DNA from 4 places in the Streptomyces sp. NPDC031274 genome. Region 4 is predicted to be linked to each of the others. Evidence: riboswitches for the same ligand, from Rfam matches in the RefSeq annotation. Region 4 holds a riboswitch; each other region holds the start of a gene.
What was found. A riboswitch is a leader RNA that binds a small molecule or an ion and turns the genes downstream of it on or off. The one in region 4 is predicted to bind cobalamin.

Region 1: it holds a riboswitch for cobalamin, as region 4 does, so the genes downstream of both, ACZ5CR_RS12745 (ribonucleoside-diphosphate reductase subunit alpha) here and cobN (cobaltochelatase subunit CobN) in region 4, are expected to answer to the same signal.
Region 2: it holds a riboswitch for cobalamin, as region 4 does, so the genes downstream of both, ACZ5CR_RS39110 (energy-coupling factor ABC transporter permease) here and cobN (cobaltochelatase subunit CobN) in region 4, are expected to answer to the same signal.
Region 3: it holds a riboswitch for cobalamin, as region 4 does, so the genes downstream of both, ACZ5CR_RS01420 (CbtB domain-containing protein) here and cobN (cobaltochelatase subunit CobN) in region 4, are expected to answer to the same signal.

Annotation. Positions count from the first base shown of each region.
Region 1 covers NZ_JBVIHP010000006.1:208,498-215,960, forward strand. The annotation lists gene ACZ5CR_RS12725 (carbon starvation CstA family protein) at 1-866, shown strand, start outside; gene ACZ5CR_RS12730 (YbdD/YjiX family protein) at 863-1,060, shown strand; gene ACZ5CR_RS12735 (DUF3311 domain-containing protein) at 1,192-1,461, shown strand; gene mctP (monocarboxylate uptake permease MctP) at 1,458-3,107, shown strand; cobalamin riboswitch at 3,240-3,363, shown strand; gene ACZ5CR_RS12745 (ribonucleoside-diphosphate reductase subunit alpha) at 3,499-5,949, shown strand; gene ACZ5CR_RS12750 (ribonucleotide-diphosphate reductase subunit beta) at 5,949-6,971, shown strand; gene ACZ5CR_RS12755 (helix-turn-helix domain-containing protein) at 7,209-7,463, shown strand, end outside.
Region 2 covers NZ_JBVIHP010000036.1:29,069-36,531, reverse strand. The annotation lists gene cbiQ (cobalt ECF transporter T component CbiQ) at 1-484, opposite strand, end outside; gene ACZ5CR_RS39115 (energy-coupling factor ABC transporter substrate-binding protein) at 491-865, opposite strand; gene ACZ5CR_RS39110 (energy-coupling factor ABC transporter permease) at 865-1,590, opposite strand; cobalamin riboswitch at 1,621-1,818, opposite strand; partial or broken gene ACZ5CR_RS39105 (enoyl-CoA hydratase-related protein) at 1,898-2,227, opposite strand; partial or broken gene ACZ5CR_RS39100 (3-hydroxyisobutyrate dehydrogenase) at 2,229-2,318, opposite strand; cobalamin riboswitch at 2,410-2,627, shown strand; gene metE (5-methyltetrahydropteroyltriglutamate--homocysteine S-methyltransferase) at 2,799-5,120, shown strand; partial or broken gene ACZ5CR_RS39090 (MaoC/PaaZ C-terminal domain-containing protein) at 5,177-5,350, shown strand; gene ACZ5CR_RS39085 (response regulator transcription factor) at 5,397-6,044, opposite strand; gene ACZ5CR_RS39080 (sensor histidine kinase) at 6,032-7,288, opposite strand.
Region 3 covers NZ_JBVIHP010000001.1:302,989-310,451, reverse strand. The annotation lists gene ACZ5CR_RS01440 (MFS transporter) at 1-1,406, shown strand, start outside; gene ACZ5CR_RS01435 (sulfite oxidase) at 1,712-2,812, shown strand; gene ACZ5CR_RS01430 (histidine phosphatase family protein) at 2,956-3,546, shown strand; gene ACZ5CR_RS01425 (CbtA family protein) at 3,796-4,554, opposite strand; gene ACZ5CR_RS01420 (CbtB domain-containing protein) at 4,574-4,795, opposite strand; cobalamin riboswitch at 4,852-4,990, opposite strand; gene ACZ5CR_RS01415 (alpha/beta fold hydrolase) at 5,101-5,970, shown strand; gene ACZ5CR_RS01410 (hypothetical protein) at 6,173-6,304, shown strand; gene ACZ5CR_RS01405 (hypothetical protein) at 6,442-6,690, opposite strand; gene ACZ5CR_RS01400 (hypothetical protein) at 7,019-7,463, opposite strand, start outside.
Region 4 covers NZ_JBVIHP010000035.1:857-8,319, reverse strand. The annotation lists gene ACZ5CR_RS38500 (cobalt-precorrin-5B (C(1))-methyltransferase) at 1-8, opposite strand, end outside; gene ACZ5CR_RS38495 (cobalt-precorrin-6A reductase) at 20-775, shown strand; gene ACZ5CR_RS38490 (precorrin-2 C(20)-methyltransferase) at 789-2,300, opposite strand; gene ACZ5CR_RS38485 (precorrin-8X methylmutase) at 2,297-2,923, opposite strand; gene ACZ5CR_RS38480 (precorrin-3B synthase) at 2,987-4,312, opposite strand; cobalamin riboswitch at 4,381-4,512, shown strand; gene cobN (cobaltochelatase subunit CobN) at 4,582-7,463, shown strand, end outside.

The sequences.
Region 1 (7,463 bases), on a different contig from region 4:
CCGCCAAGAACGTGGAGGAGTCCTCGCTGCTCTCGCGCACCGGTGGCGCCCCCACGCTCGCGATCGGTGTCTCCGAGATCTTCTCGAAGGTCACCGGCGGCTCCATGAAGGCGTTCTGGTACCACTTCGCGATCATGTTTGAGGCGCTGTTCATCCTGACCGCGCTCGACGCGGGCACGCGCGTGGGCCGCTTCATGCTCCAGGACATGCTCGGGAACGTCTACAAGCCCTTCAAGAGGGTCAGCTGGAAGCCAGGGCTCATCATCACGAGCGCGGTCGTCACCGGTCTGTGGGGGTACTTCCTCTGGGTGGGCGTGCACGAGCCGCTCGGCGGGATCAACCAGCTCTTCCCGATCTTCGGCATCTCCAACCAGCTCCTCGCCGCGGTCGCGCTCACCGTCTGCACGACGCTCCTGGTGAAGTCGGGGCGTCTCAAATGGGCCTGGATCACCGGGATTCCGCTGGCCTGGGACGCGACGGTGACGCTGACCGCGAGCTGGCAGAAGGTCTTCTCCAGCGACCCGCGCGTGGGCTTCTTCAAGCAGCGCTCGATCTACCAGGACGCGATCGACGACGGAAAGATCCTGCCGCCCGCCAAGTCCATGGACGACATGCACACCGTCGTCACCAACTCCACGGTGGACGGCGTCCTCTCGGCCGCACTCGCCCTGCTCATCGTCATCGTGATCGCCGACGCGGCCCGGATCTGCGTGAAGCACGTCCGCGATCCGCGGTCGTCGAGACTGAGCGAGGCCGAGTACGTGGAGTCGAAGCTGACCGCGCCGGCCGGGCTCGTGCCGACCCAGGAGGAGAAGGCGGAGCTGGCGGCGGCGAAGGCGGCGACCGACGCGAAGGTCCCGTCATGACGTGGGTGCTTCGCGGGCTGCGGTGGGTGCGGTGGTACGCACGGGAGTTGACCGACGAGTCCGCGTACGACCGTTATGTCGCGCACACACGGAAGACGCATCCCGGGGCATCCGTCCCCTCCCGGAGGGAGTTCGAGCGAATGCGCACGGATCGGCAGGAGTCGGATCCGCGGCAGGGGTTCCGCTGCTGCTGAACAGGCGCTGAACAGGTGTTGAGCAGAGGCTTCGACACGTCCGTTATCCGGACGGGGGTTCCATAGATCAACACTCTCGCTTAGATTTCCCGCACGTTAAAGGTGAGATAAGCGAGGGAGCGGAACCGCAAGTGTCAGATGCGCCTGAAGTGAGCAGACCGGTGATCACGCCGGTCCGCGTGGTCATTGCCCTCTGTCTCGCAGCGCCGTTCGTGGCGATGCTCTGGGTGAGCTCCTACGCGAAGGTCGAACCGACCTTCATCGGCATCCCGTTCTTCTACTGGTACCAGATGCTGTGGGTGCTCATCTCCACCGCTCTCACCATGATCGCGTACAAGCTGTGGCAGCGTGACCAGCGCGCCCGCAAGGCCGAGCAGGCCCAGGGGGGTGCGACCCGATGAACGAGCTCGCAGCGGACACGGGCGGCGTCAACGGCATCGCCCTCGCCGTCTTCATCTTCTTCTTCGTCGCCGTCACGGCGATGGGCTTCCTGGCCGCGCGCTGGCGCAAGGCCGAGACCGAGAGCCTGGACGAATGGGGCCTCGGCGGCCGGTCGTTCGGCACCTGGGTCACGTGGTTCCTGCTCGGCGGCGACCTCTACACGGCCTATACGTTCGTGGCCGTCCCCGCGGCGATCTACGCGGCGGGCGCGGCCGGCTTCTTCGCCGTGCCGTACACGATCCTCGTCTACCCGCTGATCTTCACCTTCCTGCCGCGCCTGTGGTCCGTCTCGCACAAGCACGGATACGTGACCACCTCCGACTTCGTGCGCGGACGCTTCGGCTCCAAGGGGCTCTCCCTTGCCGTCGCGGTCACCGGCATCCTCGCCACGATGCCGTACATCGCGCTCCAGCTCGTCGGCATCCAGGCCGTGCTCGACGTGATGGGCGTCGGCGGCGGTCCGGACACGAACTGGTTCATCAAGGACCTGCCGCTCCTGATCGCGTTCGCGGTGCTCGCCGCGTACACGTACTCGTCGGGTCTGCGCGCCCCCGCGCTGATCGCGTTCGTGAAGGACGGCCTGATCTATCTCGTCATCGCCGTCGCGATCATCTACATCCCGATCAAGCTCGGCGGCTTCGACAGCATCTTCCAGGCGGCGAACGAGAAATTCTCGGCGGCGAACGAGGCGGCGGGCAAGCCCGTTGCGGGTCTCGCGCCGGGCCACACCGGGCAGTGGACGTACGCCACGCTCGCGCTCGGCTCCGCGCTCGCGCTGTTCATGTACCCGCACTCGATCACGGCGACCCTCTCCTCCAAGAGCCGCAACGTGATCCGCCGCAACACCACGATCCTGCCGCTCTACTCCCTGATGCTCGGCCTGCTCGCGCTGCTCGGCTTCATGGCGATCGCGGCCGGGGTCAAGGTGGAGAACGGGCAGCTGGCGATTCCGCAGCTGTTCGAGAACATGTTCCCCGACTGGTTCACGGGCGTGGCCTTCGCCGCCATCGGCATCGGCGCCCTCGTGCCCGCCGCCATCATGTCGATCGCGGCAGCGAATCTCTTCACCAGGAACATCTACAAGGACTTCCTCAAGCCGGACGCGACACCCGAGCAGGAGACCAAGGTCTCCAAGCTGGTCTCGCTCCTGGTGAAGGTCGGCGCGCTCGCCTTCGTCCTCACCATGGACAAGACGGTCGCGATCAACTTCCAGCTCCTGGGCGGCATCTGGATCCTGCAGACCATGCCCGCGCTGGTCGGCGGCCTGTTCACGCGGTGGTTCCACCGCTGGGCGCTGCTCGCGGGCTGGGCGGTCGGCATGGTCTACGGGACGGTCGCCGCCTACGGTGTCGCCTCGCCGACGCAGAAGCACTTCGGCGGCTCGTCCGACGAGATCCCCGGAATCGGCGAGATCGGCTACATCGGCCTCACGGCGTTCGTCCTGAACCTGGTGGTCACCGTGGTCATGACGTTCGTCCTGCGCGCCGCCAAGGCACCTGACGGCATCGACGAGACCTCTCCCGGCGACTACACGGCGGACGCGGGCGACCCCGGCGTCGTGGAGGAGCTTCCGCCGGCCACGGTGGGGGCGCCGGGCGGGCACTGAGTCCCCCGCGTACACCGATCACCGTCTGACACGGGCCGCCGGTTCTCCGGCGGCCCGTTGGCGTTCCCGTGTCCTCACAAGGCCACACCGACACAAGATATGGGGCTGCCGCCCAGAGCCAGCACAAGATGTATGCTCGTGCTCGCTGTCGCCGCAGGGGAATCCGGTGCAAGTCCGGAACTGTCCCGCAACGGTGTATGAGTACGCATTTGTCGTGCCCACGAGTCCGAAGACCTGTCGACAGCGCACCCGTTCCGTCCGGTCCGGGTGCCGACGACGTCCGGGCCTCGTGGAATGGGCTGGTGGACGCGGAGCGCAGCCCTGCCCTGGGCGCCCCCGTGTGTCACTCACCCCTCCCCAAGGCCCAGAGCCGAGCGAGGGAGTGCTCCACGTGACCATCGCGCCAGCCGAACCTGCGTCAGCGCAGACCACCGACGGGCAGCAGACCACCGTTGGTCAGCAGACCGGCGACGGCCCGGGAACCGCGCTGCTGCGCACCCTGACCGACCTCACCGCCGACCTCCCCGACGCCGACCCCGGCCGGGTCGCCGCCGCCGCGCTGCGCGGCCGTTCGGCCAAGGCGGATCTGGCGGAGCTGCGGGAGCTCGCGACCGAGGCGGCCGCCGGGCTCATCTCCGAGGACCCGACGTACTCGCAGCTCGCGGCCAGGCTCCTCAGCCTCAGCATCCGGGACGAGGCCGCGTCGCAGGGCGTGCGCTCCTTCTCCGACTCGGTCGCCGTGGGGCACCGCGAGGGCCTGATCGCGGACCGCACCGCCGCGTTCGTCGTCGACCACGCGGACCGTCTGGACGGTCTCGTGGAGGACGCCCTTCAGGACGGCGCCGACTTCCGCTTCGGCTACTTCGGCCTGCGCACCCTGCACAGCCGCTATCTCCTTCGCCACCCGATCACCCGGCACGTCATCGAGACCCCGCAGCACTTCATGCTGCGCGTCGCGAGCGGTCTCGCCGAGACTGCATCTGATTCAACGACGGTCAGCGCGCGCTCGGTGGACGAGGTCGCATCCCTGTACCGCCTGATGAGCCGCCTGGACTACCTGCCGTCATCGCCGACGCTCTTCAACTCCGGCACCCGCCACCCGCAGATGTCCTCCTGCTACCTCCTCGACTCGCCCCTGGACGAGCTGGACTCCATCTACGACCGCTACCACCAGGTCGCGCGCCTCTCCAAGCACGCGGGCGGCATCGGCCTCTCGTACTCCCGCATCCGTGCCCGCGGTTCGCTGATCCGCGGCACGAACGGGCACTCCAACGGCATCGTGCCGTTCCTCAAGACCCTGGACGCCTCCGTCGCCGCCGTGAACCAGGGCGGCCGACGCAAGGGCGCCGCCGCGGTCTACCTGGAGACCTGGCACTCCGACATCGAGGAGTTCCTGGAGCTGCGCGACAACACGGGTGAGGACCAGCGCCGTACGCACAACCTCAACCTCGCGCACTGGATCCCGGACGAGTTCATGCGCCGGGTCGCAGCCGACCAGGACTGGTCGCTGTTCTCGCCCGCCGACGTGCCCGAGCTGGTCGACCTGTGGGGCGACGAGTTCGACGCCGCCTACCGCAAGGCCGAGGCCGCAGGGCTCGCCCGCAAGACCATCCCCGCCCGCGATCTGTACGGCCGCATGATGCGCACCCTCGCGCAGACCGGCAACGGCTGGATGACCTTCAAGGACGCCGCCAACCGCACCGCCAACCAGACGGCGGAGCCCGGCCACACCGTCCACTCCTCCAACCTCTGCACGGAGATCCTGGAGGTGACGGACGACGGCGAGACGGCCGTCTGCAACCTGGGTTCGGTGAACCTCGGCGCCTTCGTGGACAAGGCCGCCGGTGACATCGACTGGGAGCGGCTCGACGAGACCGTCCGCACCGCCGTCACCTTCCTCGACCGCGTGGTCGACATCAACTTCTACCCGACCGAGCAGGCCGGGCGCTCCAACGCCAGGTGGCGTCCGGTGGGCCTGGGCGCCATGGGGCTGCAGGACGTCTTCTTCCAGCTGAAGCTGCCCTTCGACTCCCCCGCCGCGCGCGCCCTTTCCACGCGCATCGCCGAGCGCATCATGCTCGCCGCGTACGAGGCCTCCGCCGATCTCGCCGAGCGCAACGGCCCTGTGCCCGCCTGGGAGAAGACGCGCACCGCGCGCGGCGTGCTGCACCCCGACCACTACGGCGTCGAGCTGACCTGGCCCGAGCGCTGGGCCGCGCTGCGGGAACGTATCGCCACGACCGGTATGCGCAACTCGCTGCTCCTCGCCATCGCGCCGACCGCCACGATCGCCTCCATCGCGGGCGTCTACGAGTGCATCGAGCCGCAGGTCTCCAACCTCTTCAAGCGCGAGACGCTCTCCGGCGAGTTCCTCCAGGTCAACGCCTACCTGGTGGAGGAGCTGAAACGGCTCGGCGTCTGGGACGCGCAGACCCGCGAGGCGCTGCGCGAGGCCAGTGGCTCCGTGCAGGGCTTCAGCTGGATCCCGGCGGAGGTGCGCGACCTCTACCGCACCGCGTGGGAGATCCCGCAGCGCGGTCTGATCGACATGGCCGCCGCGCGCACGCCGTTCCTCGACCAGGCGCAGTCCCTGAACCTGTTCCTGGAGACGCCGACCATCGGCAAGCTCTCGTCGATGTACGCCTACGCCTGGCAGCAGGGTCTGAAGACGACGTACTACCTGCGTTCGCGCCCGGCGACCCGGATCGCCCGCGCGGCGGCGGGCCGCACCGAGGCCGCCGAGCCCGCTCCCGCCAACGCCCCCGTACCCGCCCAGGTCTCGGCCGAAGAAGCCGTCGCCTGCTCCCTGGAAAACCCCGAGTCCTGCGAGGCCTGCCAGTAATGTCCAGCACCACCAACTCCGAGAAGAACCTCCTCGACCCGGGCTTCGAGCTGACCCTGCGTCCCATGCGCTACCCGGACTTCTACGAGCGCTACCGGGACGCGATCAAGAACACCTGGACCGTCGAGGAGGTCGACCTCCACTCGGACGTCGCCGACCTCGCCAAGCTCTCGCCCGGCGAGCAGCACATGATCGGCCGCCTGGTCGCGTTCTTCGCGACCGGCGACTCGATCGTCTCCAACAACCTCGTGCTCACGCTCTACAAGCACATCAACTCCCCCGAGGCCCGGCTCTACTTGAGCCGCCAGCTCTTCGAGGAGGCCGTGCACGTCCAGTTCTATCTGACGCTGCTCGACACCTATCTGCCCGACCCGGAGGACCGCGCCGCGGCCTTCGACGCGGTCGAGGAGATCCCCTCCATCCGCGAGAAGGCGGAGTTCTGCTTCAAGTGGATGGACTCCGTCGAGAAGATGGACCAGCTGGAGAGCAAGGCCGACCGGCGCCGCTTCCTGCTGAACCTGATCTGCTTCGCGGCGTGCATCGAGGGGCTCTTCTTCTACGGTGCCTTCGCCTACGTCTACTGGTTCCGCTCGCGCGGTCTGCTGCACGGCCTGGCGACCGGCACGAACTGGGTGTTCCGTGACGAGACGATGCACATGAGCTTCGCCTTCGACGTCGTCGACACCGTCCGCAAGGAGGAGCCGGAGCTCTTCGACGACGCGCTCCAGACGCAGGTCACCGACATGCTCAAGGAGGCCGTCGAGGCCGAGCTGCAGTTCGCGCGCGACCTCTGCGGTGAGGGCCTGCCCGGCATGAACACCGACTCGATGCGTGAGTACCTTCAGTGCGTCGCCGACCAGCGGCTCCAGCGGCTCGGGTTCGCGCCGGTCTACGGCTCCTCAAACCCGTTCTCGTTCATGGAGCTCCAGGGAGTCCAGGAGCTGACCAACTTCTTCGAGCGGCGCCCGTCGGCCTACCAGGTCGCGGTCGAGGGTTCGGTCTCCTTCGACGACGAGTTCTAGCCCCACCGAGCTGCGGGAGACGGCGGACGCCGCCTCCCGCAGCTCGCGGTCGATCCGGCGGTCGTGGACGTACCCGACGAGCGAGGGTACGGCCAGGAGGAGGAAGACGGTCAGGACGGTCGCGTAATCGAGGATTGCGTTCATGTCCTTACTGTCCTGCGGTCCCGGCGGAAGCGTCAGTGGCAGGACTGCCACACACCATCGACTTACTGCCAGCCCTGCGGCACACTGGCAGACATGCTGAGGAACGTGGCCGTCGTGCTGCTCGACGGTGTGAATCCCTTCGAACTCGGCGTCGTCTGCGAGGTGTTCGGCCTCGACCGGAGCGACGCGGGTCTTCCGGTGTACGACTTCGCGGTGGTCGCCGCGGAGGACGGACCCCTGAGCAATCACGCGGGGTTCACGATCACCACTCCGTACGGCCTCGACCGGCTCGAAGAGGCCGACCTCATCGCCGTGCCCGCGGGCCAGGAGTTCGTGGACCGCGCCTAC
Region 2 (7,463 bases), on a different contig from region 4:
TCCGGCTCATGGAGTCCAGGAGCAGGAAGCTCATCCGGTACATGACCAGGGCCACGTCCACGACCGGCGCCGGAACGCCCGCCTTCACCAGGCGGGGCAGCAGATCCGACATCGGTGTGGTGAAGGCGAACAGCAGGACGCCGAGCGAGGCCGCCGACGTGCGCAGGAGCAGACCGCCCGCTCGCGCGGGACCGCCGTCGGCGAGCGTGACGAACCCTCCGGTTCCGCCGAGTTGGACAATCAGGGTCAGGGCTCCGGTGACGCAGAAGCCGAGCGGTACGCGGTAGGCCCGCCACAGTTTGCGCGGCGGCACACCGGCAGGCCCGAGCAGCACGGCGAGCGCCGCGATCAGCACCAGGGCGGCACCGGGCCAGGGCGGCAGCGAGACGGCCAGGACAGTGAGGCCTAGCCCGAGAACAGCCTTGTCCACGGGGTGACGGCGGCGCCAGCGACTGCTGTGCGCCGCCGCGTCGATGGGCAGCACGCGGGCTCAGACCTGCTCGGTCTCGGGCCGGGCGCCCTCCACGTCGGTGGACCTCTCCGCCGATACTTCCTGCTCCCGTGCGATGTCGGCGCCCTGGCGGCGCCCCTTGCGCAGACCGAAGTAGTACGCGAGGACGCCCGCCCCGAGTGCCGCCTGCAGGGCGAAGAGCGCCGACTCGATCTCCCCGGAAGGGGGTTCGTACAGCGGCGAGAACCACGGCTCGTAGTCCGGCTTGATCTCGGTGATCGCGGTCTCGGCCTGGGCGTCCGCCCCTGCGAACGGTTCCTTTTCGTCGTCGCCGAGGCCCAGCGCCACCGGCAGCACCGCGAGCGCGGCGACGATGACGAGGAGCAGAATGTTGATCTTCGCGTTCCGGCTCATCAGGCGCTGGCCCCCGTCTCCGTCGTCTCCGTCTTCTTCGCCGCGGTCGCCGCCGACTGCTTGCCCTGCAGCAGTACGCCGAGCCGCGTGAGTTCACCCTTGCTGGACTGTACGAGCAGCCGCATCACCAGGACGGTGAGGAGTCCCTCGCTGACCGCCAGGGGGATCTGCGTGACGGCGAAGATGCCGCCGAACTTGCCCAGGGCGCCGAGGAATCCGCTGCTCGGGTCGGGGAACGCCAGGGCCAGCTGGACGCTGGTGACGCAGTACGTGGAGAGGTCGGCGACGAACGCGCCGAAGAACACGGCGACCATGAGCGGCACGTCGTACCGCTTCAGGAGCCGGTAGACCGCGTATCCGGCCCATGGCCCGACGATCGCCATGGAGAACACGTTGGCGCCGAGCGTGGTGAGCCCGCCGTGGGCGAGCAGCAGGGCCTGGAAGAGCAGCGTGATCGTGCCGAGCACGGCCATGATCGGCGGCCGGAACAGGATCGCGCCGAGCCCGGTGCCCGTCGGGTGCGAGCAACTGCCCGTGACGGAAGGGATTTTCAGTGCGGAAAGGACAAAGGTGAAGGCTCCGGAGGCGCCCAGGAGCAGGGTGCTCTCGGGGTGCTCCTTGACTTCACGGGTCAGGGAGCGGACTCCGTGGACGACGAACGGCGCGGACGCTACGCCCCAGGCGATCGCGTGCGCCGGCGGGAGGAAACCCTCGGCTATGTGCATGGCTAAGCAGACCCTCTCCAGCACCTCGTGGATGGACAACGCGCCTTGGCCGGTCTCCTGGCTGACGGGTCATACCGACCGGACTCCGCCTTCCCGGATGCGTTCGCACCCAGTGGCTGCCGCGAGGGCTGGAGCCGGACTTCCCGATCACAGTGGCGAGGGCCGCACCGGCATCACACCGGATTTCCCGTTCACCAAGGCGTGGTGACCATAGTGCGCGACCGAGTTTCCTGACAACTTGCGGGACGGCCGCGGCTGTGGCACGCGCCAACGCACACGACCAGGGGCGTACGCCCCTGGTCAGGCCTCAGGTCTCAGACCTCAGGCCGCAGGAATGCGTGAAGCCGGGCGGTCGCTTGTCGACGAAGGCGGCCATGCCCTCCTTCTGGTCCGCGGTCGCGAACACGGCGTGGAAGAGGCGGCGTTCGAAGCACACGCCCTCCGCGAGGGTCGTCTCGAAGGCCCGGGACACGGGTTCCTTCGCCATCATCGCGACGGGCAGGGACATCCCTGCGACGGCCTCGGCGACGGCGAGGGCCTCACCGACGAGTTCACCGGCGGGCACCACGCGCGAGACGAGCCCGGCCCGCTCCGCTTCCCCTGCGTCCATGGTGCGACCGGTCAGGCACATCTCCATTCTTCGCCGCCTGACCGGCGCCGGGTCCGCCACAGTGCACCGTCTTCCTGCCCATGACCGTCAGGAGCGGGCCCGCCTCGATCCGTTCCGCGCCCCTTCGCGCGACCCCCACTCCGTGGATCCGTGTCTCACCTCACGGTCCGGAATGTGATCAGCACTGCCCAAGAAGCCGACCACCCCTTAGCCTGACCAGTGCAGCTGGTTCGCCCTGCCCGCCAGGCAGACGCGTCGCAAGAGGGAACCCGGTGGGAATCCGGGACTGCCCCGCAGCGGTGAGTGGGAACGACCGCCGTCATACGCACTGGATCCGAGCGCGGATCCGGGAAGCGACGGCCAGTAGGAACCTGCCTCGGCAGGTGTGCCCGCGAGTCCGAAGACCTGCCCGTTGCCCGTACGTGACCCCTCACGTGCGGACATCCCGGTGACCTCGTGGGCGGGTCGGCGTACAGATCAGGTGGAGTACCGCAGCACCGCGCCGATGGCGCGCGTTCGGTCCGCCCGGTTCGTCACCCCTTCGCGTCCGTGTCCCGTCTCCGGGATCTCAAGGAGTCATCTCGCGAAGGAGATTTCCGTGACACCGAAGTCCGCAGCCGCGGCAGCACGGTCCACCGTGTACGGCTACCCCCGCCAGGGCCCCGACCGGGAACTGAAGAAGGCCGTCGAGGGCTACTGGAAGGGCCGCGTCACCGCTGACGCCCTCCGGGAGACCGCGGCGCAGCTGCGCCGGTCCACCTGGCAGCATCTGGCCGCCGCCGGCATCCATGAGGTGCCGACCGGTGACTTCTCGTACTACGACCACGTCCTCGACACCAGCGTCATGGTCGGCGCCGTCCCCCAGCGACACCGTGAGGCTGTCGACACCGACAGGCTCGACGGCTATTTCGCGATGGCCCGCGGCAACCAGGACGTGGCGCCGCTCGAGATGACCAAGTGGTTCGACACCAACTACCACTACCTCGTGCCGGAGCTCGGCCCCGACACCGTCTTCACCGCCGACTCCGCCAAGCAGGTCACCGAGCTGGGGGAAGCCCTCGCGCTCGGCCTCGCGGCCCGTCCCGTCCTCGTCGGCCCGGTCACCTATCTGCTGCTCGCCAAGCCCGCGCCCGGCGTCGCGGCCGACTTCGAGCCGCTCACTCTCCTCGACCGACTGCTGCCCGTGTACGCCGAGGTCATCGCCGACCTGCGCGCGGCGGGCGCGGAGTGGGTGCAACTCGACGAGCCCGCCCTGGTCCAGGACCGCACCCCGGCCGAGCTCAATGCCGCCGCCCGCGCCTATCGCGACCTCGGCGCCCTCACCGACCGCCCGAAGCTGCTTGTCGCCTCGTACTTCGGCCGACTCGGCGAGGCGCTGCCCGTGCTCGCCAAGGCGCCGGTCGAGGGCATCGCCCTCGACTTCACCGAGGCCGCGGCCAGCCAGCTCGAGGATCTCGCCGCCGTCGGCGGTCTTCCCGGCAAGCGTCTGGTCGCGGGCGTCGTCAACGGCCGCAACATCTGGATCAACGACCTGGAGAAGTCTCTCTCCACGCTGGGCACGCTCCTGGGTCTCGCCGACCGGGTCGACGTCTCGGCGTCCTGCTCCCTCCTCCACGTACCGCTGGACTCCACCGCCGAACGGGACATCGACCCGCAGATCGCCCGCTGGCTGGCCTTCGCGCACCAGAAGACAGCCGAGATCGCCACCCTGGCCCGCGGCCTGGCCCAGGGTACGGGCGCCATCACAGCCGAACTGTCCGCCAACCGCGCCGACTTGGCGTCCCGCTCTGGCTCGGCGCTCACCCACGATCCGGCCGTACGCTCCCGCGTCGCCGCCGTCACCGGCGCCGATGCCCGCCGCGCCCACGCCTACCCGGAGCGTGCGGCGGCCCAGCGGACCCGCCTCGGCCTCCCCCAACTGCCCACGACCACCATCGGCTCCTTCCCCCAGACCACCGAACTGCGAACCACCCGGGCCGACTTGCGTGCCGGACGCATCGACACGGCCGGTTACGAGGAACGCATCAAGAACGAGATCCGCGAGGTGCTCGCCTTCCAGGAGAAGGCAGGTATCGACGTCCTGGTGCACGGCGAGCCGGAGCGCAACGACATGGTGCAGTACTTCGCCGAGCAGCTCACCGGCTACCTCGCCACGCAGCACGGCTGGGTCCAGTCGTACGGCACCCGCTATGTGCGACCGCCGGTCCTGGCGGGCGACATCTCGCGGCCCGAGCCGATGACGGTGCGCTGGACCTCCTACGCCAACTCCCTCACCGACCGCCCCGTCAAGGGCATGCTCACCGGCCCGGTCACCATGCTCGCCTGGTCCTTCGTCCGCGACGACCAGCCGCTCGGCGACACGGCGCGCCAGGTCGCCCTCGCTCTGCGCGACGAGGTCGACGACCTTGAGACGGCAGGCACTTCGGTGATCCAGGTCGATGAGCCCGCACTGCGCGAGACGCTGCCGCTGCGGGCCGCCGACCGTGCCGCCTACCTGGACTGGGCCACCGAGTCGTTCCGCCTCACCACCAGCGGCGTACGCCCGGACACTCAGATCCACACGCACATGTGCTACGCCGAGTTCGGCGACATCGTCCAGGCCATCGACGACCTCGACGCCGACGTCATCAGCCTGGAAGCCGCCCGCTCGCACATGCAGGTGGCCCGCGAACTCGCCCAGCACGGCTACCCGCGCGAGGCGGGCCCCGGCGTCTACGACATCCACTCCCCGCGCGTCCCCAGCGCAGAGGAGGCAGCGGCCCTGCTGCGCAAGGGACTTGAGGCCATCCCCGCCGAGCGCCTGTGGGTGAACCCCGACTGCGGTCTCAAGACCCGCGGCTGGCCCGAGACCAGGGCGTCCCTGGAGAACCTGGTCGCGGCGGCACGCGAGGTGAGGGCGGAGCTGCCCACGGGTTCCTGACCCGAACGCACCAGTCGGGGCGGTCGTTCAAGGGCGAACGGCCGCCCCGTTCCGCCATGAGCCGGTCCCGGGCCTCCGGCCTCGCGGAGCGGTCGCAAGCGAGCTGCGGCGTCACCGACTGGCTTGAGGTCGGCCAGGGCCGCATCGACACCTTCGCCGACGCGACCGGCGACCACCAGTGGATCCACACCGACCCCGAGAAGGCCGCCCAGGGACCCTTCGGAGCCCCGTCCCGCTTCTGCGCCCGAGAAGCCCGCGTCAGAGGTTGTTCAGGCATCAGGGGTTGTTCAGATAGGTGAGGACGGCGAGGACGCGACGGTTGTTGTTGTCGTCATCGGTGATGCCGAGTTTGCCGAAGAGGGAGGTGGTGTACTTGCTGATGGCGCTGTCACTCAGGAAGAGCCGACGCGCGATGGCCTGATTGGACAAGCCTTCGGCCATGAGGGCGAGCACGGAGTGTTCGCGTTCGGTGAGCCGTTCAAGTCGCCGGTTCGATGACCCGCTGGACAGCAGTTTCGCGATGACGGCCGGGTCCATGGCAGTCCCGCCGGAAGCGACGCGTTCCAGGGCGTCGATGAACTGGTCGGCGTCGAACACGCTCTCCTTGAGGAAGTAGCCGATGCCACCGGTGCCGTCGGCCAACAGCTCGCGGGCATAGAGCTGTTCGACGTACTGGGAGAGAACCAGGACCGGCAGGCCGGGCCGTTCGCGGCGGGCGGCAAGAGCCGCACGCAGGCCCTCGTCCGTCTGGGTCGGCGGCATGCGGACGTCGACGACGGCGACGTCCGGGCGCCAGGTCAGCAGCGCGTCGAGCGTCTCGGGGCCGGTGGCCGCCGTCGCCACCACCTCGTGTCCGCACGCTTCGATGAGGCGGACCATTCCGTCGCGCAGAAGGTAGAGGTCCTCGGCTACTACGATTCGCATGGCACCATCATCCTCACCCGGGTCGGGCCCCCTGCCGGGCTGGTGATCTCCAGAGTGCCGTCGAAGACCGCGAGACGGCGGCGCAGCCCTTCCAGTCCCCCACCTGCTCGGGCGCTCACGCCGCCTCTTCCGTCGTCCTCGACGTCGACGACGAGGCCTGCGTCGTCCCGCGCGACGGTGATCTGTGCCCGGGTGGCATGGGCGTGCTTGACCGCGTTGGTCAGCAGTTCGGCGATGCCGAAGTACGCGGCGGACTCGATCGGCGGGTCGAGGCGCAGCGGGACGCCGGCGCTCACGGTCGCTTCGAGCGGGCTGTCCAGGGCAAGCGCGCGTACGGCGTCGACGAGCCCGCGGTCGTTGAGTACCGGCGGGTTGATTCCCTTGACCAGTTCGCGGAGTTCGGTCAGTGAGGTGGTGGCGCCCGCTCGCGCCTCCCGCATCAGCGCTTTCGCCTGGTCGGGGTCGGTCTCCATCAGCTTCTCGGCGGTCACGAGAGCAAGCCCGAGCCCGACAAGGCGGGCCTGCGCTCCGTCGTGCAGGTCCCGTTCGATCCGGCGGATCTCGGCGGCCTGGACGACGGTGGTGTCCGCACGCTGGGCCGTCAGCTCATCCACCCGGTCCGCGAGGACCATCGCAGGCGAGGCGCGCAGGAAGCGCGCGGCCACCGGCTCGACGGACCGCCAGGCGTACGGAGCGCTCGCGACGGCCACGGCCAGGCCGAGCACCCCGACAAGGCGGGCGAAAAGCGCCGACTGGCCGAACCCGATGACCGCCGTGGCGACTCCGGCCGGCGGAATAGCCGCGATCACGCCCGCGGTGAGCGGCGCGATCGCCGTGAAGCGCAGGTCACGCCAGTTCGCCGGGTCGTTCCACCGGATCCGCCACCTCTGGTCCATGAGGGCGTCGCGGCGGGTGCGTTCGTAGGAGAAACCGTTCCACCAGTACCCGGTGGACATCCGTACCACCGGCTCGGCCTGCCGGTACCCGGCGGGAACGACGGTGGCCGTCCACTTCACGACGAGGAAGCGGAACACCCGGCAGACGGGGCGGGACAGGGCGAACGTGCCCACACACACCAGCACGACCGGCGCGAGCCACGACCACGGGTTTCCCGCCCCCCACCAGATCCCCAGCACCACGGCAGCGGCCCACACGGCCGGAACCAGCATGCTGACGACCACCACCACACATGCCCGGACGAACCCCACGCAGGCACTTGCCGCCCACGACACGAACTGTCGCATGACCCTTCCTTCTGCTTCATGAACCGTGACCGGTACGGCTCGGTGGTCCCACTGTGCACGGCACAGTGCCCGCTCCCTCCCGGGTCGGCTCAGAAGTGGGTCAAGGCCCACCCTCCTCTACGCCCAGACCCATACCGCGCCTCTCCTGCGCTTCCTAACGTCGACACCGGACAGC
Region 3 (7,463 bases), on a different contig from region 4:
TCGCCCCCGGCGTGCTCCTGTGCGTCGGCCTGCTCGGCACCGGCGGCGCCATGCTGTGGCTGACCGGCCTGGAGACCGACTCCGGATTCGGCGCGATGGCAGGCCCGCTCGCGCTGTTCGGCCTCGGCATGGGCTTCGTGATGACGCCGATCAGCGCGGTCGCCGTCAGCAGCGTCCCGCACCACCTCGCGGGCATGGCGGGCGCGGGCAACAACACCCTGCGCCAGCTCGGTGGCGCCCTTGGCCCCGCCGTCCTCGGAGCCGTCCTCACCAGCAGGCTCACCTCCGCCCTGCCCGGGCACCTCGCGGACTCCGGACTGCCCGTCGCCGACCAGCAGCAGGTGAGCGAGGCCCTCGCGAAGGGCGGTGTGGGCGCCGCGGGTCACCTCGGTCTCTCCCCCGAGGCGACAGGACCCGCGCTCGGCGCGATCGGTGCGAGCTTCACCGACGCCGTCCACGTCTGCATGACCATCGGCGCGGTCGGCATGCTGGTGGCCCTGATCGCCACGGCCACCTTGATCGGCTTCCGCCGCCCGCAACCGGCCGGGCCGACTCCGTCCTCCGCCCAGGCGACGCCCCCGGCCTCTGCCACAGCGGCGGCACACGAGACGCCCCCGTCCCAGGCCCGGCAAGCGGCCGTCCGGACCGGCCCCGTCGTCCACGGACACATCCACAGCTCGACCGGCGCCGCCCGCTCCTCCACGGTCACCCTGATCTCCCTGACGGGACGCCAACTGAGCCGTACCGTGGCCCGTTCCGACGGCGGCTACGAGCTCACCGCACCGGGCGCCGGCACTTACGTGCTGATCGCCGCCGCCGAGGGGCACCAGCCGCAGGCGGCCACCGTCACCGTCGGCGACGAGCCGCTCGCGTACGACATCCTGCTCTCCGGCACCCGAGGCCTGAGCGGGGGCATCCGCGACGCCGCCGGACTGCCGGTCGGCGCCGCCATGGTGATCGTGACCGATGTGCGCGGCGAGGTGCTCGCCACCGGACAGACCGGACAGGACGGAGAGTTCGCCTTCGGGGATCTGCCCGCCGGTGAGTTCACCGTGGCCGTGAACGCGGAGGGACACCGGCCGGCCGCCGCCCCCGTCATCGTCGGCGACGGCGGACCCGGCCGGGTGGAGATCGCCCTCGTCTCCGGCACCTGGCTCCGGGGCGAGGTGCGCTCCGGAGCCGACCAGCGCCTGCTGCCGGACGCCCGCGTCACCCTCGTCGACGCGGCCGGCAACGTCGCGGCGACGGCCACCACCGACGCGGAGGGTGTGTACGCCTTCACGGACCTGGACACCGGTGAGTACTCCGTCATCGCCAGCGGCTACCCGCCTCTCTCCACCCCGTTGCGCGTCACTGGCCCCGGCACCGAGGCCCTCGACATCGAGCTGTCCCACCCAATGCCCTGAGCATCTGTCTCCTCCTTCGGGGGCAGAACCTGTCGCCCCCGAGAATCACCTGTCCAACGCGCTCGATCCGCGCCTTGCGGATCAGGGACTTTCCGGCCTCACGCGCCTCCTCGAACGCCGCGTCGTTGAGCAGCACACAGCTGCTCAACGGCGAGGTGACCTCCGCCAGCTGGACGCTGTTCGTCTCAAAAGCCCCACCAACAACCGTCCCACCAACAACTTGCTCACCAGCGGGATGAGTCCTCAAGGCCAAAAGAAGCCGGTCGCCCGTGCGCGTCCGGCCCGTGCGGGCTCATCATGGAGGCATGAAGCGGACATCGCTCGGTGATGTCAGCACACCGGGGCGCGTCGCCGCTCCCGGTGAGGGCATCGGCGAGGAAGAACTGGCGCTCGCGGCACGTAATCACGGGCTGCCGCTTGAGGCCCTGCGCTATGACGTCACACCGCTCGGTCTCCACTATGTGCTGGTCCACTACGACATTCCCGCTGTCGACGCGGGCGCGTGGCGGCTGTCCATCGGCGGGCAGGTCCGTACCCCCCTGGAACTGGGTCTTGACGAGTTGCGGGCGCTGCCGGCCGTTACTCACCGGGTCACGATGGAGTGCGCGGGCAACGGCCGTGCCCGCCTGAGCCCGCGCCCGGTCAGTCAGCCCTGGCTGGTGGAAGCGGTGGGTACCGCCGACTGGACGGGCGTACCTCTGCGGACGGTGCTCGCGGAGGCGGGGGTCCAGGACAGCGCGGTCGAGGCCGTCTTCACGGGCGCCGACCACGGGGTCGAGCGTGGCGTCGAGCAGGACTACCGGCGCAGCCTGCCACTCCCCGTGGACGCGGACGTGCTGCTCGCGTACGCGATGAACGGCGGCCCGCTGCCGCCCCAGCACGGCTACCCGCTGCGGCTCGTGGTACCCGGCTGGTACGGCATGGCGCACGTCAAATGGCTCCGCGCCGTGGAACTCGTCGACACCCCGTTCACCGGCTTCCAGCAGGCCGTGGCGTACCGCTTCCGGCAGTCTCCCGACGACCCGGGCGAGCCCGTCACCCTGATCGCCCCGCGCGCCCTGCTGATCCCGCCCGGCTTCCCGGACTTCATGTCACGTGTACGGGTCGTGCGCCCCGGGCCCGTGGTGCTGGAGGGACGCGCCTGGTCCGGGTACGGGCCAGTGACACGGGTCGAGGTCAGCGCCGACGACGGCCGCACCTGGATCGACGCCGAGGTCGCTCCCCGCGGGCCGCACCGCTGGGGATGGCAGACCTGGCACACCGACTGGACCGCGGCCGCCGGCCGCCACACCCTGACCGTCCGGGCAACCGACGCCGACGGCCATACCCAGCCCCTGGATCAGCCGTGGAACCGAGGAGGCTTCGGAAACAACCTCGTACAACGCGTCCCTGTCCTGTGCTGCTGATCGACGACCAGGTGGCCGGGGAACCTGTGACAGTGCGACAGAGCAGATCGACTCGCCACCGCCGGACGCACGTATAGTGCGCCGCTGCGATCCCACGCGAACGTCGTGCGCGCTCACCCGGCACGAAGAACAGGAGCGAAGGCGTGACCAGTCGCGTCACCTTGATCTCGCCGGCGACGAGCCGATCCCTGCGGGAGGCCCGGTTCGACGACGGCAGCCCGCTCGACACGCGGGGCACCGCACTCGCCAAAGCGGCCGCCGGTACGCTTCCCGCCGCTGACCGGGTGTTGGCCTCGCCCACTGTGCGCTGCCGGGAAACGGCGTCGGCCCTCGGTCTCGCGGCTCTGGACCAAGCCGAATTGGGCGCTCTGGACATGGGGCACTGGCGGGGCAGAACACTCGAAGAAGTCAGCACCTGGGAGCCGGAAGCGGTGAGCCGCTGGCTGTCGGCCCCGGCCGTCGCGCCTCCCGGCGGGGAATCGGTACTGGCCCTCTGTGAGCGCGTCGCCACCTGGCTGGACGCGGCTTCTGAGGTCGCGGGCAGAACCCTCGCCGTGGTGGAGCCGGAGATCGTTCGGGCCGTCGTGGTCACGGTCCTCAGAGCACCCTCCGCGGCCTTCTGGCGGCTCGACGTGCCTCCACTGACGGCTACCCACATCAGCGGACGCTCCGGGCGATGGAATCTGCGGCTCGGAGAGACGCTCGGCACGCAGCGGCCCGACGCCGAAGACTGATGCCGCGGCATCTGCGGATGCCCGGCCCGGATTGAGGCGAGGCGAGCCGTCAGCCACCGGGGTCGCAAGCCGCCTGCTGCCCGTCTCGCGACGACGAGATCTGCCCGTTGTCTGAGGCTCCCGCGCCGCGGCCGTTTCGATGGCGCTGGAGCAGTGCGGCGAGCGCGCAGCCGAGGCATCCGCTGTCCAACTCTCCCGCGGCGTCCGCGGAGATGTCTCGGACACCCGCTCGGCATGAAGGTGAATGTCTCAGTGCGGTGCGGAAGTCGCCTCCGGCGATACTGCCGCTTCCGGTCGCGGAGTCAGCACACGCTGCGCCAACTCCCCGAAGATCAGCCCGAATCCAGTCCACAGAGTGAGCTGGATGGCGAGCGCCGAGGTGCGGAACCGCCACAGCAGAGCGGCGGGGAAGTCCTTCGGTACCTCGTTGATCACCGGCAGGAACTGATACGCGAGAGCGATCACCAGGGTGAAGAAGGCGCCTGCCGCGACAGTGGCGTACCAGGTGCCCCATCTGGGCGCGAGCCGCTTGCCGAGGATCACGGCGGCGATCGCGAGGAGCACGCTGAGCACCATCATCAGGAAGTACAGGATCGTGCGCTTGCTGATGGTGTCGGGGTCGCCGACGGACGGCGGGTTGGCCGGGTACTTCAGGAACGGCACGACGTATACGGCGAGCAGGGCCGTGCCGGAGAGCAGGAGGGCCGTGGCACGAGGGGTGAAGCGGCCGACGCGCCCGAGGGCGAAGCAGTAGGCGAGGGCGGCGATGCCGCCGAAGGCCACGCCGTAGATCAGGACACCTGTGGCGAGGCCGCCGGTGGACTGGAGGCTACGGCTGACCAGCTCGACCTCGTGTTCGTGGGCAGGGGCGTGTGCCTCTTCGAAACCGATCGCGTTGTCGACGCTGGGCTCGCCCAGGAAGTAGGCGACGAGAAGGGCGAGCACGCCGGCGCCCAAGCCGGCGAGCATGCCCCGCACAAGCAGTCTTCTGACAGTTGCGGAGTTCATGGGTGCGCGGTCTTCCTCGTCAGTGGCAGGGGAAGCCGAGCAGGTGGCGGGCGTCGTGGACCCACTCGTGAACATCCGCGCCGTTGACCACGGAGGTGGCACCCTGCTCCGCGCCGACGAAGTACAGCAGGACGAGCATCAAGATGCCGAAGAAGACCGCCCAGGGGACGATCGCGCCGATCGGCAACTTGGCGGGAAGAGCAGGGGTGGTGGCTGTCGACTGGGCGACGGTCTGCGCCATGGCAGATCCTCCTCGGGAGTTCGCGTCCCATCTCGGTGGTGCACAGGACGACAGCTGCGGGTCTGACTCACGCGACATCTCCCGCTCTACGGGGAAATGCCTCGTTCACAGTGGCGCGACCGTGCCGGAGTTCCACCGGCTTCCGCCTGCCGTCGTCGATATCGAACAGACCGTACCGCGCGCAAGCTGCCTGGCCAAGAGCGCCTTCAGTTCCGTGACCTCGCGACAGAAGCCGCGAGCCCCACCAGCCGTCCATGTGCATCGGGGCCGGCTCGAGATCCCGGGACATCGGTAGGTTCTCCACGGTGAAACTGACAGAGACGCAGGGCCTTGCGCGGATGACCGACGAAGCTCACATACGCTGGATGGCGCTGGGCGACACGACTCGGAAGCCGCCCGTGATCCTGCTGCACGGCGGCCCTGGCCTGCCGGACTATCTGGGCGACGTCGCCACCATGATCGCGGACATCGCTCCCGTGTACCGCTACGACCAGCGCGGCACCGGCGAGTCCCGGTGGCAGGGCCGCCATACCCTCGCCCGGCATGTGGACGATCTCGCTGAGCTTCTCGACGTGTGGGACGTGCCTGAGGCTGTGCTGATCGGACACTCGTACGGCGCCACCCTGACCGGCCGGTTCTGCGTGGCCCACCCGGATCGGGTGGCCGCGATGCTGCTGATGTGCGGGCCGTTCGTCGGCGAGTGGCGTACGGGGTATCAAGCGGAACGCGAGCGCCGCATGTCGGCACCGCAAGGGGAGCGGCTGCGCGAGTTGCAGGAATTGCCGCACCGTTCCGAGGACCAGGAAGTCGAGTTGCTCACGTTGTCCTGGTTCACCGACCACGCCGATCCCGAACGCCGTTGGCACTGGGCCGCGCAGGAGGCCCGCGAACGCCGTCCCGTCAACTGGGTCATGAACCGTGAACTCGGCGCGGAATCACGTGCGGACCCACTCGACCAGCACCTTGACGCGCTGCGCAGGTGCCTGCCGGAGCGGGTGGAGATCCTCGGCGGTGCTGACGATCCCCGCCCGCTGTCGGAACTCGAGTCCCTTGCGCACCGGCTCAATGTTCCCCTGACGCGGATCGACAGCGCCGGCCACGAGCCTTGGCTCGAACAGCCCGATGGGGCACGCGCGCACCTTCGGAGATTCGTGCAGGGCGCGGTGGGACCGTAGAGCCGCGCCCCACACGCCGACGAGCACCGGCACGATGCGAAGCCTTGCCACAGAACGTCAGTCACCGGAATCGAGATGCCGGGACGACATACGGAGTGCGCATGAATGCGTGCTCTCCTTGCAGTTGGCAGCTGCCTTCTCCGTCCCGATACGTGTGACCGTAGGCTCAGCATCCGCCGTGAGAGGCGTCTCGTCTGCCCGGATGAACGAGGAACCCCGCACGGTGAAACTGGAGTTTGACGCCACCGGCCTGGTCGTGGCCGAGCACCCCGATGAGGACGGGGCCTTCCTCGCCGACAGCATCCACGACCTCCACGCCGACTGCACGTGGTGAGCGCCGCGGGGGGTCGTGATCCTGCATGACATGGGTACAAGGGTGCTGCCCCTGGCGCGACACGCCAGGGGCAGCGGACTTGCTCGCAGCGACGTCAGCGGGACGAGTCCCCGCCGAGCGGAGACCGGTCAGTGACGTCAGCGGTAGAAGATGGGCATGATGGTCTTGCTGTCATCGCACCACACCTCGTTGTACCCGGCATCGTGAGCCATCGGAAGCTCCGACGCCTCACACGCCGCCTTCGAGGGATAGGCCTCAGCGCCGACAGGGACCCAGCCGGCACCAGGGGGATCGGCGGCGAAGGCGGTGGTGCTGGTCAGCGGGATGGTGACCGCCGCCGCGCCGACGGCGAGGCCGACACCGATCCGAGTGCGCCATGACTTCATAGACATCTCCTTGCTTGGCTTTCACGTACTGAGCCGTCCGCGACCCGAACCGGTGGCCGGGCCTGGACACTCCGACCTTGCGGAGTGAACCGTCCCAACCGCCACAGCAAACGGCGATGTTGGAACGCGGGAACACAAGGACAGGCTCTGACCAGGGCGGACGGAATCCGCCTGGAATGCGGGAATGAGACGCTCCGCCGAGTGGTACGGCCTTACCGGGGCGCCGGCCTCAGACGCGCCGGAGCGTACTGCCCCCGCTCGGGCACGCTCACCGTCCACATCAGGCGCCTGCGCGAGAAGCTCGGTTCGGGGCGGCCACCGCCTCGTCTCACCGGTACACGTCGGCGGAATGCGAGCGGCCGATATCGCGGACGACTTCGAGACCGAGTACGCGGTCGAGGTACGCGAACGTCTCGAACTTGGCGCCGCCCGGCACGTCGACGGCCGCCTCCAGATCGTCGAGGAGCCGCAGCACGGCCGGGGTGTCGAGCCCCTCCTCCAGGGCGGCACTGGCCCGTCGCACGATGTCGGCGGGCATCGCCTTGGATGGTTCGTCGGCCCAAGCGGCCACCGTTTTGCGCCAGTTGGCCAGCTTCTCAGCGGCGGCGGCGACGGCTTGCCCCGTGACGTCGACGGGTTCGTGGTGCGGGTGGCCGAGCAGGAGCAGCCGCAGGGCGAGCGCGTTCCGATCAGAATCCCGGTCCGCGTCCGGGCCCGCGTCCCGGCCCATGTCGCGATCCACACCTGTGGCGGCGGCCTCGCCGATGTGCAGG
Region 4 (7,463 bases):
TCACTCATGGATGGATCCGATGCACGTACTGGTACTCGGCGGGACGACGGAGGCCCGCCGCCTCGCCGAGGAACTCGTGGAGGCGCTTCCCGCCCCGGCGAGGGTGACCAGCTCACTGGCCGGACGGGTGGCGAGCCCGAAGCTGCCCCCGGGCGAGGTCCGCGTGGGCGGCTTCGGCGGAGCCGACGGCCTGGCCGCCTGGCTGCGTACGCACCAGGTGAGCGCGCTCATCGACGCCACCCATCCTTTCGCCGAGACGATCAGTTTCAACGCGGCCACTGCTGCCGCTGCCGCCCATGTTCCCCTGCTCGCGCTGCGTCGGCCCGGCTGGGTGCCGGGCGAAGGCGACGCCTGGCACACGGTCGGCTCCCTGGCAGAGGCGGCCGACGCACTGCCCGCGCTGGGGCAGCGTGTCTTCCTCACCACGGGGCGCATGGGTCTTTCCGCCTTCGCCGCTCTGGACCAGCTGTGGTTCCTGATGCGTTCGGTGGACGCCCCGGACGCACCGCACCCCGCGCGGATGGAGGTCCTGCTCGACCGCGGCCCGTTCACCTTGGAGGGTGAGCGTGAGCTGATCCGCCGCCATCGCATCGACGTGGTCGTCACGAAGGACAGCGGCGGGGCCGCCACCGCCCCCAAGCTGGCCGCGGCCCGCGAGGCACGGATCCCGGTGGTCGTGGTGAGCCGACCGCCGGTGCCCGAAGGCGTGACAGTGGCCGGTACTCCGGAGCAGGCCCTGGCCTGGCTGCGCACACATGGCGGCAGCCAGGCCTAGCAGCACCGGAGGCTCAGTCCTCGGGATAGCGGCGGGGCGTCCACACGATCTGCTGTCCGTCGCCCCGCTGCTCCCAGCGGGTCTGCGAGGACCCGACGAGCAGGATCGTGCGCATGTCGACATCGGCCGGATCGAGATCGGCGAGCCGCACGGTGCGTACGCTCTCGGTCGGGCCGCCGACATCGCGGCCGAGCACCACGGGCGTGTCCGGCGAGCGGTGTTCGAGAAGCAGATCGCGGGCCTTGCCGACCTGCCAGGTCCGGCTGCGGGAGCCCGGGTTGTACAGCGCGAGCACCAGATCGGCCGATGCCGCCGCCCGCAGCCGCTGCGCGATCACCTCCCACGGCTTGAGCCGGTCCGAGAGCGAGATCGTGGCGTAGTCGTGGCCCAGCGGAGCACCCGCGCGGGCGGCGGCCGCGTTGGCGGCCGTCACCCCCGGCAGCACCCGCACCGGCAGATCCGCGTACTGCTTCTGCGAGGCCACCTCCAGGACGGCCGTCGCCATGGCGAAGATGCCCGGGTCGCCGCCGGAGACCACGGCCACGCGCCGCCCGCGCCGGGCGAGATCCAGGGCGAACTCGGCGCGTTCCGACTCGACCTTGTTGTCCGAGCCGTGCCGCACCTGCCCCGGGCGGACCGGCACCCGGTCCAGGTAGGTGGTGTAGCCGACCAGGTCGTCGGCGGCGGCCAGCACGCCACGGGTCTCGGGCGTGAGCCACAGCGGCCCGGCGGGACCCGTACCGACGACGGCCACCTCGCCGGTTTCCGGGGCGCGCTCGGGCCGGGGTGCGTCGATCCTGCTGGGCAGGACCGCGACCGCGAAGTACGGCACCGTGTCGGCGTCGACCGCGGCCAGCTCGTCGGTGCGCTCGCCTGCCATCGTGGCGCGCTCGACGTAGTGGGCCTCGGGCAGCCGCCCGGAGGCCTCGAAGGCGCGGCGTACCGCGGGGAACGTACGGCCAAGCTTCATCACCACCGCCGCGTCGGTGGCGGCGAGACGGGCGGTCAGCTCCTCCTCCGGCAGGGTGCCGGGCAGGATGGTGAGCACCTCCTCGCCCTCGGCGAGCGGAGTGCCGAGCCGGGCGGCGGCGGCGCTGACGGAGGTGACTCCGGGGATCACCTCGGTGGGATAGCGGTCGGCGAGCCGCTTGTGCATGTGCATGTACGAGCCGTAGAAGAGCGGGTCGCCCTCCGCGAGGACGGCGACCGTGCGTCCCGCGTCGAGATGCACCGCGAGGCGGGCCGCCGCCTCGGTGTAGAAGTCCTCCATCGCACCCCGGTAGCCACCGGGGTGGTCGGTCGTCTCCGTCGTGACGGGGTAGACCAGTGCTTCCTCGATGTGGTCGGCGCGCAGATGCTTGGCCGCGATGGACCGCGCGATCGACCGTCCGTGCCGGGCGCTGTGATAGGCGACGACATCGGCCTCGGCGATGACTTCCACCGCGCGCAGGGTCATGAGGGCCGGATCGCCGGGGCCGAGCCCGACACCGTACAGGCGGCCTGTCTTGTGCTCGCTCACGCTCATTCTTCCTCGCTGGCGATCGCGTTGAGTGCGGCGGCCGCGATGGCGCTGCCGCCCCTGCGGCCCCGCACGATCATGTGTTCAAGGCCTGACGGGTGCGCGGCCAGGGCGTCCTTGGACTCCATGGCGCCGACGAAGCCGACGGGCACACCGATGACGGCGGCGGGACGCGGTGCGCCCTCCTCGATCATTTCGAGCAGGCGGAACAGGGCGGTGGGCGCGTTGCCGACGGCTATGACCGCGCCCTCCATCCGATCGCGCCACAGTTCGAGGGCGGCGGCGCTGCGGGTGGTGCCGAGCTCGGCGGCCAGTGCGGGCACCGCCGGGTCGGACAGGGTGCACACCACGTCGTTGTCCGCGGGCAGCCGCTTGCGGGTGACGCCGCTCGCGACCATGGCCACGTCACACAGGATGGGGGCGCCGGCCCGCAGGGCCTCGCGGGCGCGGGCCACCACGTCCGGGGTGAAAGCGAGGTCGCGTACGAGGTCGACCATGCCGCAGGCGTGGATCATGCGGACCGCGACCTGGCTCACGTCGGCGGGCAGGCCCGCCAGATCCGCTTCCGCGCGGATCGTGGCGAAGGACTGGCGGTAGATCGCCGGTCCGTCCTTCTCGTACTGATGCACAGTGCGTTCGCTCTCTTGATAGGGCATGGAACAGTCAGGTGTCGCTGGGTCGTTCATGTCGTGTCAGCCGCGGGCCGCGGCCACGGCGGCGGCGAGCCCGCCGGAGCTGCCGGGGACGGTCACCGGAGCATCGCGATCCGCGCCGTGTACGCGGGAGATCTCATGGCCGTCAGGAGTGGCGACGACATCGACCCACTCCCCGTGGGGATGACCGCACCGGCGTGCGCAGCCGGACCAGTACACGGGCAGCGCCCCCACAGGCCCCAGGGCCGCCGTCGCCGCCGCGCGTACGTCGTCCAGGGACTTGGCGCAGCCGGGCCGACCGATACAGGCCCCCACCCCGGTCCAGGGCGAGTCGGATCCGACGATGAGGCCGGCGGCCCGCAGATCCTCCAGGAGTCGCACGGCCGCTCGCCGCTCGACTCCCGGCAGGACGACCCCGCGCCAGGGGGTCAGCCGCAGCTCGCCGCTGCCGCGGTGGCGGGCGGTGTCCGTCAGTGTCTGCCACTGGAGTGCGCTGACGCGCCCCAGGGGGAGGCCGAGGGACAGCGCCGCCGTGTCGTGCTTGTCGCGTTCGCTGCGGGGGCCGGGCACGACACCGAGGGCGGGGCCGCCCGGACCCTGGGGGAGCGGGGCGGTGGTGAGGGCGGGGCTGAACCCGGCCTGCCGCGACCGGCGTACGACCGCGTCGAGGAGGGGGCCGGTGCCGCCGGGCAGATCCGTCACCCGCCAGGCGCCCGCGTCGGGTGCCTGCTCCAGGAAGGTCTCGGCCGCCATGAGGGCGGCCCGCGGTGCCCGCGCGGCAGGTATCAGGACGGCGTCCCGCGCCGGGCCGATCCGCAGCAGTGCGTCTTCGTCGCCGCGCGCCGTCAGGGTCACGTCACCGCCCAGCGCACCCACGTCGCCCCGGCCGTCGTCGAGCGCGAACAAGAACCGGCCGGACAGGGCGGCGGCCTTGTCGCTGGTGCACAGCAGTTCGTCCAGAGCGGACAGCCACGGGCGGATGTCCCGCTCTCCCCGGCCGTCTAGCCCCGAAAGCGGTGAAGCCACCACGTTGCGCGCCCGCTCATGGCGTTCGGAGGGCAAAAGGCCCGATTCGCCCAGGAGATGGGCCAGTTCGCTCCCGCGGTCCGCGCGCAGACCGCGCAGCTGCACATTGCCGCGCGATGTGAGATGCAACTCGCCGTCTCCAAGGCGCTCGGCCAGATCCCGCAGCACGTCCGCCTGCCCCACGCTCAGCAGCCCGCCCGGAACGCGGACACGGGCCAGCGCCCCGTCGTCCGCCCGGTGCAGCCGAAGCGTCCCGGGGCAGGAGTCACCGCGGCTGCGGGCAGACTCGTCTCCCGGGAGCACTGGCGAGGGGACCGATGGGGGCATGGCGGCGAGCATACCGACCTATCGCAGCAGGTCCGCCTGCCCCCCGGTAGTTGCCAGGCCCTTAGTATTCCTAGCGACGGGCCAACCGGCCCGTCGTCGCCACAGACGGCGACAAGGGGAGGAAGCCCGGTGTGAATCCGGCGCGGTCCCGCCACTGTGAGCCCGGTCCTGGTGCCGGGTGAGTCAGGAACTCCCTTCCCCGAGCTCTCGTCCGCTCGAGCAGGGGAGACGCCATCGACACCACCCGGGGCGTGGACACCCCGAGGAAGGCCCGACGCCGCATGATCCTGCTCCTGTCGACGTCCGACACCGACCTGCTCAGCGCCCGCGCCGCAGGCGGACCGATCGCCTACCGCTACGCGAACCCCTCCCGGCTCCCGCTCGAGGACCTTCCGCAGCTCCTGGACGGCGCCGACCTGGTCGTCGTACGCCTGCTCGGCGGAGTGCGCGCCTGGCAGGAGGGCCTCGACCAAGTCATCGCCACCGGACGCCCCGTGGTCGTCCTCACCGGCGAACAGGCCCCCGACGCCCAGCTGATGGCCGCATCGACCGTCCCCATCGGCCTTGCCGCCGAGGCCCACGCCTACCTGGCCCACGGCGGCCCCGGCAACCTGGAGCAGCTGGCCCGGTTCCTCTCCGACACCGTCCTGCTGACGGGCCACGGCTTCGAACCGCCCGCCCCCGCACCCTCGTGGGGCCCGCTGGAGCGCACCGCCCGTCAGGTCGAGGGACCGACCGTCGCGGTGCTCTACTACCGCGCCCACCACATGAGCGGCAACACCGCCTTCATCGAGGCCCTGTGCCGCGCCGTCGAGGACGCCGGAGCCCGCCCGCTGCCGCTGTACGTCGCCTCGCTGCGTACCCCCGAACCCGAACTCATCGATGAACTGCGCGCCGCCGACGCGATCGTGACCACGGTCCTCGCGGCAGGTGGCACACGGCCCGCCGAGGCCTCGGCGGGCGGCGACGACGAGTCCTGGGACGCGGGCGCCCTCAGCGGCCTCGACGTCCCCATCCTCCAGGCGCTCTGCCTCACCAGCTCACGCAGCGACTGGGAGGACAACGACGAGGGCGTCTCCCCGCTGGACGCCGCGAGCCAGATCGCGGTCCCCGAGTTCGACGGCCGACTGATCACGGTGCCGTTCTCGTTCAAGGAGATCGACGAGGACGGACTTCCCGCGTACGTCGCCGACGCCGAGCGCGCGGCCCGCGTGGCCGGCGTCGCCGTACGGCACGCGCGCCTTCGCCACATCCCGGCCGCCGACAAGCGCATCGCGCTCGTCCTGTCCGCGTACCCGACCAAGCACTCCCGGATCGGCAACGCGGTCGGCCTCGACACCCCCGCGAGCGCCGTCTCGCTGCTGCGCCGACTCCAGGCCGAGGGATACGACTTCGGTACGGACGAGGTGCCGGGGCTTGTCTCCGGCGATGGTGACGAGCTGATCTACGCGCTGATCGAGGCAGGCGGCCACGACCAGGAGTGGCTCACCGATGAGCAGCTGGCCCGCAACCCCGTCCGCATCCCGGCGGCCGACTACCGCCGCTGGTTCGCCACCCTCCCCGCCGAGCTCCGCGAGTCCGTGGAGCAGCACTGGGGCCCCGCCCCCGGCGAGATGTTCGTGGACCGGTCCCAGAACCCGGAGGGCGACATCGTCCTCGCCGCTCTGCGCCGCGGCAACCTGCTCATCCTCATCCAGCCGCCGCGCGGCTTCGGCGAGAACCCGATCGCGATCTACCACGACCCCGATCTGCCGCCCTCGCACCACTACTTGGCCGCCTACCGCTGGATCGCCGCCTCCGCCGACGACAACGGCTTCGGCGCCGACGCGATGATCCACCTCGGCAAGCACGGCAACCTCGAATGGCTGCCCGGCAAGAACGCGGGCCTGTCCGCCGCCTGCGGCCCCGACGCGGCACTCGGCGATCTGCCCCTGATCTATCCGTTCCTGGTCAACGACCCGGGAGAGGGCACGCAGGCCAAGCGGCGGGTCCACGCCACCCTCGTGGACCACCTCGTACCGCCGATGGCCCGCGCCGACAGCTACGGCGACATCGCCCGTCTCGAACAACTCCTGGACGAGCACGCCCAGATCGCCGCGATGGACCCGGCGAAGCTGCCCGCGATCCGCGCCCAGATCTGGACCCTGATCCAGGCCGCCAAGCTCGACCACGACCTGGGGCTGAAGGACCGCCCTGAGGACGAGGGCTTCGACGAGTTCATCATGCATCTCGACGGCTGGCTCTGCGAGATCAAGGACGCCCAGATCCGCGACGGCCTCCATGTCCTGGGCGGCGCCCCGGCCGGTGCCGACCGCGTCAACCTGGTCCTCGCGATCCTGCGCGCCCGCCAGATCTGGGGCGGTACGGCGTCCTTGCCCGGCCTGCGCGAGGCGTTGGGCCTCGACGAGTCGGCGGCCACCCGCACCAGCGCCGACGAGGTCGAGGAGCAGGCACGTGCGCTGGTCCAGGCGATGGAGGATGCGGACTGGGCCCCGGACGCCGTGGCCTCGGTCGCGGCGGGCCACCCGCGGTCCGTCGCCGACATCCTCGACTTCGCCGCGAGCGAGGTCGTACCGCGCCTGGCTGCCACGACCGACGAACTGGACCACGCCGTCCACGCGTTGGAGGGCGGCTTCGTCCCGGCGGGGCCCTCGGGCTCCCCGCTGCGCGGCCTGGTCAACGTCCTGCCGACCGGCCGCAACTTCTACTCCGTCGACCCCAAGGCGGTGCCGTCGCGCCTGGCCTGGGAGACCGGCCAGGCCCTGGCCGACTCGCTCCTGGAGCGCTACCGCACCGACAACGGCGACTGGCCGACCTCGGTCGGCCTGTCCCTGTGGGGTACGAGTGCCATGCGCACCGCCGGTGACGACATCGCCGAAGCGCTCGCCCTCCTGGGCATCCGCCCGGTCTGGGACGACGCGTCGCGCCGTGTCACGGGCCTTGAGGCGATCCCCGCGGACGAGCTCGGCCGCCCGCGCATCGACGTCACCCTGCGCATCAGCGGCTTCTTCCGCGACGCCTTCCCGCACACCATCGGCCTCCTGGACGACGCGGTCCGCCTTGCCGCCTCGCTGGAGGAGCCCGACGAGGCGAACTTCGTCCGCGCCCACGCGCAGGCCGACCTGGCGGCCCACGGCGACGAGCGCCGCGCCACCACCCGCAT